Regions from separate parts of the Candidatus Nitrospira allomarina genome, predicted to be linked through region 3. Evidence: riboswitches for the same ligand, from Rfam matches in the RefSeq annotation. Region 3 holds a riboswitch; each other region holds the start of a gene.
The links. A riboswitch is a leader RNA that binds a small molecule or an ion and turns the genes downstream of it on or off. The one in region 3 is predicted to bind cyclic di-GMP.

Region 1 (3,132 bases), 170 kb from region 3:
GACAATTGAAATCTGTCTTTGGATGGAAGGAATTTGTTGGAGTAGGTGTGCCGCGTGGGGGCGCGGCACGAATGAAAATACTAATGGGTGGTTGCCGGATTTTTTCTTAAGGGGGGAAGTAATTTTCCGTGCTATATTCGTGTGCGGTGGCCGTTTGGATGTCCTAACTGTTATTACCCGCCATCTGTGCAGGGACATTCGGTTCTTGACCCCGATTGAAGTCCTTTCTGATATTCCGGACCGGACACCTCATTTTTGAATTTCCCGAAATGCCCATCCGCGACGGCCTACAGTTTTGTTTCTTGACACCCCTAATTTCTCGGATAATTTTTACTCATGCCCGCCATCCAGGGAATGGTGAAGGGTGTGAGAGTCATCTCGTTCGTCTTTGTCTTTTAACATTTCGAGAGTCTTTGCCAGGACCTGCCTGAGAACCCTTCGTGAAATGGGCCTGAACGGTTCTGTTTCCCGTGAGTGTTAATGAACATGTTGCAGTCCCGGTACAGCTGCCGGACCATCCTGAAAATGTCCAACCATTTCTTGGGTTAGGGGTCAAGGTCACGACAGTTTGATTTGGGTAGTTGGTTGAGCAACTTCGTCGTGGGCAATTAATTCCGTCAGGAGTCGAAAGGACGGATCCACTACCGCTGACGAACACTTCCAGTTGGGCCATTACCTGGGGAGTAGTGAACTGCAGGGGGGCCGACCATGCGGATACATTGCCGTTGGCATCCCGAGCCCTCACGGTATAGAAATAGGAAATACCCGGACTGATGGTTTTATCCACAAAGCCAGTGGTGGTGGGTTGCCCGATGACTACATTATTCCGAGCCACATCATATCCCGTCACGCCGACATTATCAGTTGAAGCTGTCCATGAAAAGGCCACTTGGGTGCCTGATGTTGAAGTCAACGTGAGGTTTTGGGGTACCGACGGCGAGATCATATCTTGTGGTGGGACGAGTGGGACCGATACGGAAAGTGGACTTGACGATGCGGATACATTCCCGCCGGCATCCCGGGCTTTGACGGTATAGAGGTAAGTCATGCCCGGACTAATCGTTTTATCCACAAAGGCATTGGTGGTAGATTGCCCGATGGTCACATTGTTCCGGGCCACATCATATCCGGTTACGCCGACATTGTCGGTTGAAGCTGTCCATGAAAAGGCCACTTGGGTGCCTGATGTTGAAGTCAACGTGAGATTTCCAGGGGTTGTCGGTGTAATGATATCGGGAATTTTCACACTCACTTCTTCCGAGGGTAGACTTTCGTTGTTTGTCTGATCATATGCCGTGACTGTAAAATAATAGGTCATTCCCTGCGACAAGTTCTGAAAAACAAAGGAAGGGTTGAGTCCGATATTTTTTGTGGTGTTATAGGACCCCTGGGATGTTCCCATGTACACATTGTATCCCTTTAAATCCGGTTCCGGACTTGCGTCCCAGGTTAGTTGGACCGAAGATGCTGAGAAGGCCGGGCTGCTGAATAATCCGATGAACAGGAATGCAAGGCCTGCAACAGTTCTGGTGGCGAAATTCCAGGGGATCATAGGGCGGACCATAGTCGACTCCTTGTGGTATTCGGACCGAAGTCCTCATCCTCTCCTCCCCCTGCGAATGACGCCTTCCCTCGGTGGCCGGACGATCAGGCTTGGGGACCTGACTCCTGGTTTTGCGACCCTACTTCACAATAGGTGTGCCGTTTCGGGAAGAGGATTTCATGAATTGGCGGACTTTCTTTTGCCGTCTGTTGCTCTGGTTTGTACCCTAGACCTCCAAACGGTCTGCCGAACTATATCGGACCTGTAAAGAAAAACTTTAGGGGTAGCAGCGATAGGGAAGTACAAAAAACTTTTGAGAGAAAAATCTTTAAACCAACTGGAGGAAATTGTGTTTGATGCAAAAATATGAAGCTCTGTGAATGAAGGTGCGATCTCCAGAAGAAAATTGCCTTTTTTTTTCTTTCGGCTGCTAGAGAAATGTTGGATCCCCCAGGGAGAGAATTTCTCCTTCATACCTTCTGGTGGCAATCAGGTATCTCTATTGGCAAAGGAGGAAATACACTCGCACCAATGTTTGCATCCGGGCATCCTATCAAAGGAAAAGGCAGGCCTAGGTGATCGCTCTCTGCTAAATACCGGAATGAGTGCTACGGTTGAGGGAGGATGGATTCCCAATTTTCCATGTCGTGTTTCAAAGAGTAGAAAAAACTTCCGATATCCTCGAATTGGCCGCGTTTGACCTTCAAGGTAGGATAAGAAATCAGCAAAATTCGAGGTAGTCGGGGCAAGGGAGAGAATTTGTGAAGAATGGGCGGGAGGTTTTTTCAGATAAGGTGGGGGTAAGCCTGCTTGGTGTTTGTGAGAGGGTCTAACCTGCTGGTTTGTCCGTACGGCAGTTGCCTTCCGGTTATGATTGACCCGTCGTCTGAGGTTAAGGTCTCGCCTCGTCCTCCCGTGTGGTAATTTTTCAGACGTCCCTTCTTCAGGTTAGGTCCGGGGCCTTATGTCGTTACCATTCTTGTGTTTGTAATATTAGTGCTACTGAATTTCCCAGTCTGTGGAAGTGGCTCCGGGAAAGCCCGTGGATGTGATGGTCAAACCGTTCATCAGCCAAACCGCCACTCCTCCATTGCTGCGATTGCGCCAGATAATATCGGCTTTTCCGTCACCATTCACATCGTTTGCTCCCGACATCTGCCATGTCCGCGACACTGTCCCAGGAAAGCCGGAAGCGGCTATCGCCGTTCCATTCATGAGCCATATGGCGGTATTGCCGTCTGTAGCGTTGCGCCAGACGAGGTCAGCTTTGCCATCGCCATTGGCATCTCCAAGGGCTTGAATTTCCCAAACTGTCGGGGCGCTCCCTGGAAAGCCGGTGGACGTGATGGTCAAGCCGTTCATTAGCCAGATGGCCACTGTGCTGCTGGTGTCATGACGCCAAATGACATCGGCTTTCCCATCCCCATTCACATCGCCCACGCCCGCGATCTGCCACCCTAACGATACACCCGCCGGAAAACCTGTGGAAACAATCGCCGTTCCATTCATGAGCCATATGGCGGTGTGGCCATCAGTGGTGTTGCGCCAGAGGAGGTCGGCTTTGCCGTCACCGTCCATATCCTCGATGG
Region 2 (3,132 bases), 1.6 Mb from region 3:
ATAACCATGCCACTTGGAAAGGCATCAATAAAGAGATTCAAACGAGCTTGTTTTTCTTCCAATTGGAGTTTGACCCGTTCCATGTCATCGAGCAGGTTCAGCATGGCATCATTCTGTTGTTTTAACTCCACTGTCTGCGTCTCAAATTGCTTTTCCAGATCATCCTTTAATGATCGAAGCTTTTGGCTTGAGGAGAGATTTCTTAAAACCATGAACCCGGTAACCCACACGCCCAAAATAGATAGTAACCGGTTTACCAGGGCGTAATTCTCCTCAAGACCGGGAGGAGATGTCCAAAACCCCGCAATAATTAAGACGGTCGACACCCATATGGAGCCCATAGTAAAAAGCTTATGGTGGCTCGGTAAGGTAGCCAGCACGACCAGAACGTAGAGCACACCCTCGGCAATTCCCAGATGCGTCATTGAATCCAAACAGAAGAAAGCGAAAGCCATTAGGGCGATAAACACTATTTGAAGATTGAGATTTAGTAAAAGAGACGTATGTTTAATGACATTCATACAAATGGTCCCCGTATTGCCAGCTTAGTCATACAAGGAAAAGTTTTAGGTCAATAAAGAAATGTTGGGATAGGGTTGCGGCTGGTGTGTGGCGAGTGAAAGCCTGTTGATTTCCTTTTTCAGTTCAAGCATACGAAGTTCTTGATCGCACAAATGCAGGTTAAGTCGGCGCAATTGATTGTTGGCTTTCTGAAGGTGTTCGCTTTGAGATCGGGTGACAGCTTCGATGGTTTTATGTGTCTGGATTTCCTTTTTCATTAAAAGATTGGATTCTTGTAAAAGAAACGAATTTGGCAGTTTGCTCGCCTTATAAACCAGTGGCCATAAAGCAATCGCCGTAATTACCGAAATGACGGCAGTAAAAAGTTTGCCTAATCCTTCCGGATAATAATCGGGTTTCCATATGGTCCATATGTTGAACATATGTGTCATGCCACAGGCTAAGATGAACGCACAAAACAAAAAGATAATAGGTTTGAAGGGCAATTTCCCTCCTATCTTTGTGAAATACCAGAGTGCCAGGGGAATTGAACAATAGGAAAGCGCAATGAGACTGTCTGAAATGACATGTAACCACAACAGCGAGGAATCCCAAAGAAAACACATCCCATGCGGCATAAAATTGTTCAACGGTTCAAGAAATGGCGACATCCGGGCTGCCCTCCAGATTTTTTCCAGTGGATCTATTGGATTGACAAAAACGAAGTTGTGTTTTGTGGAGTCCGTTTCTCTTTCAATATAATTCAGGATTATTGTTAATGCCAGAGGAGGTGCGGACGTGTAAGTGCAGTGCGATTCCAATACGTCGGTGATGTCCTCGTGAAAAACAAGGCACAATTTGCCGAGCTGAAAACTCAGCCTCATTTTCAAAAGGACCCTCGATCTTTATGTGCGACTTGAGAACGTGTCTCCTCCTCTCCATGACGCCACAACTCCTATGTCGCAGGCCAATGTTGAGGTTAAGGTTTGGGGTCATGGGCCGATAAGGAATGATAAAGTGAAAATCGCAAACCACCCGTGAGGTTGGGACGCAAAGCCTAGGGACCTTTTCTCTCTGACAGTTAGGAAGGTTCGCCCGGTTGCCACTTTACACGAATCCGCTTGGGTAGATTTGCGCCAATCTTTGCAGGAAGATGGCGTTTTTTTTGTCATGGTTGTGTCACAGTCTGACGGGAGCCGGGTATGAGTACAGGAAACGATGGTGCGTTCCGCTCACGGATGATCAGAAAAGCGCCCGTTCCCTCAGAATGGATAACATCGCGAAGGAGGATAGTTGTCAATGGTAAAACATTCGGTCCCTGGGGTAATTTTGATCGCTGAAGACAACATCGACGATTGTGTCATCGCCTGTCGAGCGTGGGAGGAAAGTGGAATAAAGTGTGATATTCGACTGGTTCACAATGGTAGAGAGGTGTTGGATTTCCTGTACCGTCGCCGAAAATTTCGGAATCTCCAGATCACTCAGAATCCTGATTTGATCATCCTGGATTTGAATATGCCTCGGATGGATGGACGACAGGTCCTTCTGGAACTGCGTGCAGATCACCGCTTATGCAGTATTCCCGTCGTCGTGTTTTCCGATTCCAAGATGCCGAAGGATATGGCCGAGTCCGAAACGATTGGAGCCCTTGAATATATTTCCAAACCGGAAAGTTTTTCCGAATATGTGGAGATCCTAAAACATTTAGGCCAATTTATTTTGAAAAACCCCGGGAGACTGGTCTATGCGGGCTGTTGAGGGTGTCCAGGGGGATGTTCCTCTTAAAATTCTGCTGGTGGAGGATGATGAGGATGATGCCATTATCACGCGCAGTCTTCTGCAATTTAGCTCCGGCCCTCCTCTCATAGTGGATTGGGCTCCATCGTATGAGGCCGGGTGCGCCTCCCTCGAACAGCAACAGCATCATATCGGGTTGATCGATTACAACCTCGGATTGAAAAACGGGATTGATTTAGTCAAAGAAATACAGGCAAAAGGCTGCCATATGCCGATCATTATGCTGACAGGCCAAGGGAATGAATCGCTGGTGGTCGAGGCAATTAAGTCCGGTGCCATAGACTATATCCCTAAACATATTCTTTCAACCGAAAATCTAGAACGGGCTATTTGTCACGGATTGGAAAATTCCAAACTGACCAATGAATTGAAATTAAGGCAGAGCCAGCTTGAACTATCCAATAGGGAACTCGAAAAGAGAAATGCCGAGATCCGGCGGTTTTATCATCTATTAGCTCATGAGTTGAAAACACCGCTCACGGCTGCATGGGAATTCGTCAATATTCTTCTAGAACAGATTCCCGGATCCTTGAATACATCTCAAAATGAATATCTCACCGTCATCCAGGAATGTTGCGCCCATTTAGATCGCAATATTAATGATCTTTATGATATTACGCGTCTAGAGACGGGAAAGTTACGGATACATATTCAGCCGTGCATCCTGGAGCCGATAATTACCGATGTCGTAACCTGTCTCGGTCCAAAGGCGAAATCTAAAAATATCCGGTTGTCCGCTCATTTCGATTCCTCTCTTTCCACTGTGAAGATAGATTCACAGCGAATTAAACAAGTATTACTCAATTTAGTCGGCAATGCTCTGAAGTTTACTCC
Region 3 (3,132 bases):
GTTCGCATCCTGGGAAGTGAGGATGATCCGCTGCCCAGATGCATTCAACGTAGCGGTGACGCCTGCGGCAGAGGCGGTGATCCTGGTCAACACATCCTGTAAAGAATCTGAAAGCACATCGATTGAAATCGCGACACCATTGAGTAAGACCGACCCTGTTTGCACCGAGGAAAACTGGGAGAGGGTCCCTAACGGTTTTTCTTCGTCCGGTATTTCATCTTGTCCCTGAACCGAGGAAGATCCGGTGAGTTTGGTTGCAGCCAGAAATCCCGACGTATCACTTCCCAGCGCAATGGTCGGGGAGGCTCCTAGGGTGTTGTGAGTCAGGACGACCGTCTCGTTGTCACTGTCAAACGTCGCCGTTACTCCGGCAGCCGACTGATTGATCCGGGTTAGCACCGTGTTGATGGTGTCGTCGGCAAAAACATCAATGGTCGTCCCGTTCACCTGAAATGAGCCGGGAGACACCCCAAGCCCTTCCTCCAGGTTGGGATTGTCGTTTCTCGTTCCATTAAAAGGCTTGTCGGGATTCACCGCACTTCCCACCGAATTCGAGACGGCTACCGTAAATGTATCATTTTGAGTGAGGGATCCTGATCCCAGGCTAAGCACCAGCCCATTTTGCAACGTGTAGGGATCATCGGGTTGGTAGAGAGTCAGGCTAATGGTTTCCACCAACTGCGCTTGGCTATTGCGTACCTCAAGGCCAAGGACGGGAGAAACTCCTACAATGCCCCCATTGGTGACCTGAAACGTTAAAGTATCGTTGCCATTATCGCCATCATACACACCACTGAGAGTAGCCGTACTGGTTGAACTACCGGTAAATGTGGGGCCAAAGGGAGAAAAAGAGGTCGGGGTGGTATTCACTTCTTCCGTCGATTGGCGGATTGTTGCGGTGGCAGGCGTGGACCCCAACCCCAGGTCGGCGGAAGAACTTGTGGTGGCTGCCTGAGCTTGTTCGCCGCCTACTCGTGCCCGGTGGATTAACGGAAAGGGATTCTTAAAGGAGTTCAAAGCTCTCCTCAAAGAGAGAACGTGTTGTCGAAGTAAGCGAAGTTCGTCCTCGGTTTCGGTCGCAGCGACAGAGGGAGGTGGCGCTTGTGAAATGGCATGCGTTCGAATCGACACATGCGCCAAAGAAATAGGAGAAAACCCAGTTGCGAAAATATCATTGCTGACTTGCACGAACCGCTCCCCTTATGCATCGTGCTCCACCGGCCGAATGTCCCGGGCGAATGAGAAGACGGCCGTGAACTTTCCTCGGCGCAAAGTCCTGGATTCATTTGAGAAAGCCAAAAGGGGAAAGGATGCTCGACAGGCGCGCCAGGAACGCTGGCTACGGGCAGAAGAAAAGACATATGGTAGATGTTACCATGCGTTTTCTCGAACTTTTCGGCAATCCCGCTGCCATAAAGCATTTCACCCCTTAGGCCGGTAACTTTGCGCCCTCATCTTTTCAGACGAGGTTTCCTTTGTCGATTTTCTGGTACCTTTATCGGCATGATTCAAAAACCCTTTCCAAATCATCGCAGATCCTAATACAAGTTCATTTAAGTTAAGGTTAAGCGAAGGATCGCCAGAAAGTTCGGCATACACTTGTTTGAGGTTTTTGCCTTTTTTTGGCCAAATTTCTCAGTTGTCGGTGCGGAGAAATCCATTAAGATGAAAGGTATGACTCGCGGCGAAACTGAAATAAGCGCCCCGCCAGTCCAATTTACTGTCCAAGTTCTGAAACGATTTTCACCAGGAGCTGGTAATGTCATTACAAACTGATACAGATGATCAAACTAAGAAAGTAGATAGGAGATAAGTATGGATCATACTAGTAACGAAAGTGTAAAAAGGTGGCATGGTGGGTTGGTGGGGACAGCGTCAATTTCAGCATGGGCACTTCCATGGTCATAGCTCAGCAAGCTGCGGGATACAGTTCCTTCAACACCTCCAAATGATCCGCTTATGACCCAAGAAAGGGATCACATTCGAATGCCTCTTCGGATCGGACATCGAGGTGCGTCGGGCCATGCGCCTGAGAATACGCTGGCTGCTCTGGAGCTCGCGATCAAATATGGTGTCGATATGGTCGAGTTTGATATCCGGCGATCGGGAGATGGAGCCCTGGTGCTCCTTCATGATGATTCGGTTGACCGGACGACAAACGGGGAGGGAAAAATTGAGGAGTTATCGCGAAGCGTACTTCGGGAATTGGATGTGGGAGGGGACGAGAGGGTTCCTCTTCTGGAAGAAGCCCTCGTCTGTCTCAGTGGACGGGCCGGTGCCATGATTGAGCTGAAAGTGAAGGGAATCGCCGCGGATGTTTGTGCGAAAGTGGAGGCAACTGACTTTCATGGGACAGTGATTTATGCCTCGTTTTTTCATGAGGAATTGCTGACGGTGAGAAGATTAATGGGAGATGCTCTCACGTTGGCGCTAATCGAGGACGCGCCCATACATTCAACGGCCTTTGCCATCGAAGCTCAAGCAACTCATGCGGGATTGGCGTTGAATGTTGTGACGCCTGCGCTGGTGCAGGCGCTTCAGGCGAAAGATATCAAGGTGTTTGTCTATACAATTGACGAGCCTGAGGAAATTGCACGGATGAAGGGATTGGGGGTTGATGGAATTATTTCTAACTTTCCCGACCGGATCTAGCCGGTCTTGCGCTAAAAAGCCATTTCAGAAAAACCCTGGTTCTTCTAGTCTGGCACCAGAAAATCGTAGTGACCGATCAAGCCATCTGATACCTCTCCCGATGCATCCGGTGCATAGTCCACAATTACCCTTTCTAAATCGATTGTGGTGAGCCCGGCATCCAGAATGACCACATCCATTGGCAGTAATTTCTGGTTCAGTTCATTATTGGGGATTTGGTCGCCCCGGAAATAGAGCTGTGTGACCAGTTTCGGATGCTCTGGAGGGAACAGTTGAAAGTGCAGGTGGGAAGGGCGGTACAGTCCGGCTTCCAGGTCAATGGGGTAAAAGCCGGGAACAATGGTTTTGAACCAATAGTCTCCCTGCTCATTGGTGACTGCTCGTCCCCAGTATTGAAAATATCCGTCGTAGGTGCGGTGAATGATTTCTCCGGTCGTGGGATGGGGAAATTTCAACATACTGTCATCCTCTTTGTGGTTA
Region 4 (3,132 bases), 540 kb from region 3:
TGAACCATGGATGGGACGAAATCCAGAGGAAGTGCAATTCGATCAAACCAATCGAATCATGCAAGATAGTTTATTAGCCTGGATGCTTGTACAAGACGGGCGAAAGGTGGTGGATGGGGCTGTACTGTTTTATAATCCCCAACTGGTCCAGACTCCCCGGTGGGCTCAGGTCAACCGTAAAGTGGCAAAAATTGGCGGACACGAATTCTTTAATAAGCACACCATTTAATTAGTCGCGAACAACAGGCGTTTTTCGCAAATTCCTGGGTCGAGGCGCCCGGGATTCCCCATCCTCAATACGTTTCAACTCTATGCGGAGGTGTCGAATGGCACCGGAATGCACCCGACAGACCCCAGACTCGGTCAGACCCATTTGCCGCCCAATTTCTTTCATCGTCAATCCGGCATGATAATACGATTGAAGCACCTCTTGCTGGCGGGCCGATAATGTCTGTAGGGCCGCTGACAATGCCGCTTTCATTTCTGCATCCGCACAAGCCACAAAAGGGTCCAGATGGTTAACATCCGGCAAAACATCACGGAGGGTACATTCATCTTCTCCCTGCCCAACCGGCTCATCCAGACTAATTAAACGAGGATCACACCCGCCCACTCCTTCTACTTCTTCAATGGGTACGCCCAACAGGGTGGCCAATTCCTGTGTGGTCGGTGGCATCCCATTTTTCTGAAGATGCTCTTCAACTTTTTGTCGCACTTGATCTCGGCGAGATCGCACAGACCGAGGAACCCAATCCATCGACCGAATTTCATCTAACATCATCCCACGAATGCGATATTCGGCAAATGTGCGAAATTTAATATCGCGTGTTGGATCATAGCGCTTCAACGCCGACAACAGCCCCATAGCCCCTGCGCTGGTCAAATCCTCGACATCCAGGGAAAAGGGATTCCTGAATGCCATAATTCCAGCCATCCGACGAATCGTCGGGAGAAACTCTAATAAAATCCGGGTAACATGTTCCTGATCGAGCTGGACCTGTGCTTCCGTATGTTCTGCATTTTTCGGACTAACCGAACCGAGGTGAGACGAGCCGAGTTCTTTAATACCAACTGCTGTCTTTGTGAAAGATTGTGCGTCTTCGTTCATGTTTTGGCCTTTCCAGGGTGACCAAAAAAAGCGCCCAATTCCAGGGAATGGGCGCATGAACGAACGCATGGATCCACCAACACAGTTCGGTAACCAGACGAACCCTGAAACACCAACGTTCTCAGGGTTTCTTGGCTTTGCGCCCTACCCTCACGGATAGTTTGCCCTTGTCACCTGTTGAATTCGTTATTCGATAATTACAACCTCATATAAGTGATGGGTTTTTGAGGTTCCCCGATTAGCGGTCTGCCTTGGATCCCCGGTTTCTCTCCTATTCATCGACCTCTATCTCTATGGAAATGTTATCGGATCCGAGTCAGGGGGAATTAAGAAAATCCCTTGCGTGTTTATGAGAAAACTTGACAAGTTCATACATCGCACAGCATCAAAGACCAACACGAATGGTGAATAGGAACGGATGATCAAAAGCCCAATCACACATTCTTTCCAATGCTCTTCATGACAATCGTGGAACCCTCATTTTAGCCTTAAAAAAAGATTAATCCCGATGATCAAAAACATGGCTGTGGCAATCCAACTGCCAATGATCGGTAATACCGCTCCATTTCGTCCTAAGACAATGCCGACCGAATGTGCAGCCCAGAAAAAAAACCCAATTGCCAGAGTTTGCCCAAGCCCTTTTGCTATTCCAACCTCACGCACACCACTTCCGCGGAGACTCACCGAGATCCCTAACAGTATCATCACCAGAGGAACGAGAGAGTATGCAATTCGAGACCAATAATCAGTTAAAAAACGATGAGGACTATGACCATCTTCTATCAACCTTTGAATATAGTCATGCAATTGATACAAGGACATATGCTCTGGAGACTGAGCTAGCCAATTCTGAAAATCATCAGCCGTGAGAGAGAGAGGCAACGACTGCCGTGGCAGACTATTCACTTGCATACGTTCTTCATCCTGAAATGTTCGCTCAATTGCATGCTCCATTATCCATTCCTCACCAACAAATGTTGCCCATTTCCCTTCAAGAATGCCTTTGAGACTGAAGCGATCGTCAAGCGTGTACTGGTGAATACCATTCAACCGAAACCCATCTTCTGTCACTGAATCAATCCGCATAAGGTGATTGCGTCCCACCCGAAGCCACAGACGTTCTGGAGTAAGTAAAAGGGGTTCTGGTTTATTTTGGATTAAGACCGATTGAACAAATTCAGCTTTAATATTGGCCAGAGGAATCAACACGGCCGTTAAACTCAGACCCACGACACTCACAAGCCCGCCAAAGATAAAAAAGGGAATGGCAATTTGATAAAAACTTAACCCACAACTGCGCATCGCCGTGATTTCACGAGTCCGATTAAGCCCACAAACCGTCAAAATTGACGCCATTAGAGCCGCCAGCGGGGCTAAGAGAAAAGCAATTTCGGGAATTCGATAGACAAAAAAGCTGAAAATAACGGTTAGGTCTGCATCATATTTCAAAAACTTTCTCAATTTTTCAAAAAAATCCACAACCAGATAAATCGTCAGCACGGTCACAAGACACATTAGGAAGACGCGGCTGAACTTCCCAAACACATACCAAGAAATTTTTTTCATGATCTAACTTGCTTGAAAGGATTCTGGATCATTGTTTTCCAGCTTGAAATAGCAGGAATCCTGTGAAGCAGGCTAGGATAATGTTAGGCATCCACGCACCAAAAAACGGAGAGATCACCAAAGTCGTCACGAGAAACTCTCCCAACACATTTAATAAATAAAATCCGATAACCACGCCAACCCCAATCGCAAACCCTCCGGCTTTCCCGGACCGCTTCGACACAATCCCCACCGGGACGCCCAATAACCCCAGCACAAAGGTGGCAACGGGAAAGGCGGTGTCTTTATGAAACTCTACTAATCGACGAAGGGCTCCAGCGTCCGTTCCACCTGATTCCTCCAATTGCTGAGTGAGATTTTGGTAGGTTTTCCGTTTTGTCTTATCTTTCACCGAGGTAAAAGGCGAAGATAGCCAAAAATCATAGGTATCAAAGGTGACCCGATGAAAACTATTGGCA

Region 1: linked by a shared signal. The riboswitch ahead of PP769_RS18595 (fibronectin type III domain-containing protein) and the one ahead of PP769_RS17920 (hypothetical protein) in region 3 are both predicted to bind cyclic di-GMP.
Region 2: linked by a shared signal. The riboswitch ahead of PP769_RS10935 (response regulator) and the one ahead of PP769_RS17920 (hypothetical protein) in region 3 are both predicted to bind cyclic di-GMP.
Region 4: linked by a shared signal. The riboswitch ahead of PP769_RS15790 (sigma-70 family RNA polymerase sigma factor) and the one ahead of PP769_RS17920 (hypothetical protein) in region 3 are both predicted to bind cyclic di-GMP.

What each region holds. Positions count from the first base shown of each region.
Region 1 covers NZ_CP116967.1:4,263,369-4,266,500, reverse strand. Annotated here, with positions in the region: gene PP769_RS18595 (fibronectin type III domain-containing protein) at 374-1,564, opposite strand; cyclic di-GMP riboswitch class I at 1,632-1,713, opposite strand; gene PP769_RS18590 (Ig-like domain-containing protein) at 2,543-3,132, opposite strand, start outside.
Region 2 covers NZ_CP116967.1:2,462,049-2,465,180, forward strand. Annotated here, with positions in the region: gene PP769_RS10925 (PAS domain S-box protein) at 1-521, opposite strand, end outside; gene PP769_RS10930 (hypothetical protein) at 567-1,172, opposite strand; cyclic di-GMP riboswitch class I at 1,517-1,608, shown strand; gene PP769_RS10935 (response regulator) at 1,801-2,259, shown strand; gene PP769_RS10940 (hybrid sensor histidine kinase/response regulator) at 2,246-3,132, shown strand, end outside.
Region 3 covers NZ_CP116967.1:4,092,080-4,095,211, reverse strand. Annotated here, with positions in the region: gene PP769_RS17920 (hypothetical protein) at 1-1,188, opposite strand, end outside; cyclic di-GMP riboswitch class I at 1,395-1,484, opposite strand; gene PP769_RS17915 (glycerophosphodiester phosphodiesterase) at 1,960-2,652, shown strand; gene PP769_RS17910 (dioxygenase family protein) at 2,697-3,132, opposite strand, start outside.
Region 4 covers NZ_CP116967.1:3,554,882-3,558,013, forward strand. Annotated here, with positions in the region: gene PP769_RS15785 (cell wall hydrolase) at 1-229, shown strand, start outside; gene PP769_RS15790 (sigma-70 family RNA polymerase sigma factor) at 230-1,108, opposite strand; cyclic di-GMP riboswitch class I at 1,194-1,284, opposite strand; gene lptG (LPS export ABC transporter permease LptG) at 1,586-2,674, opposite strand; gene PP769_RS15800 (LptF/LptG family permease) at 2,703-3,132, opposite strand, start outside.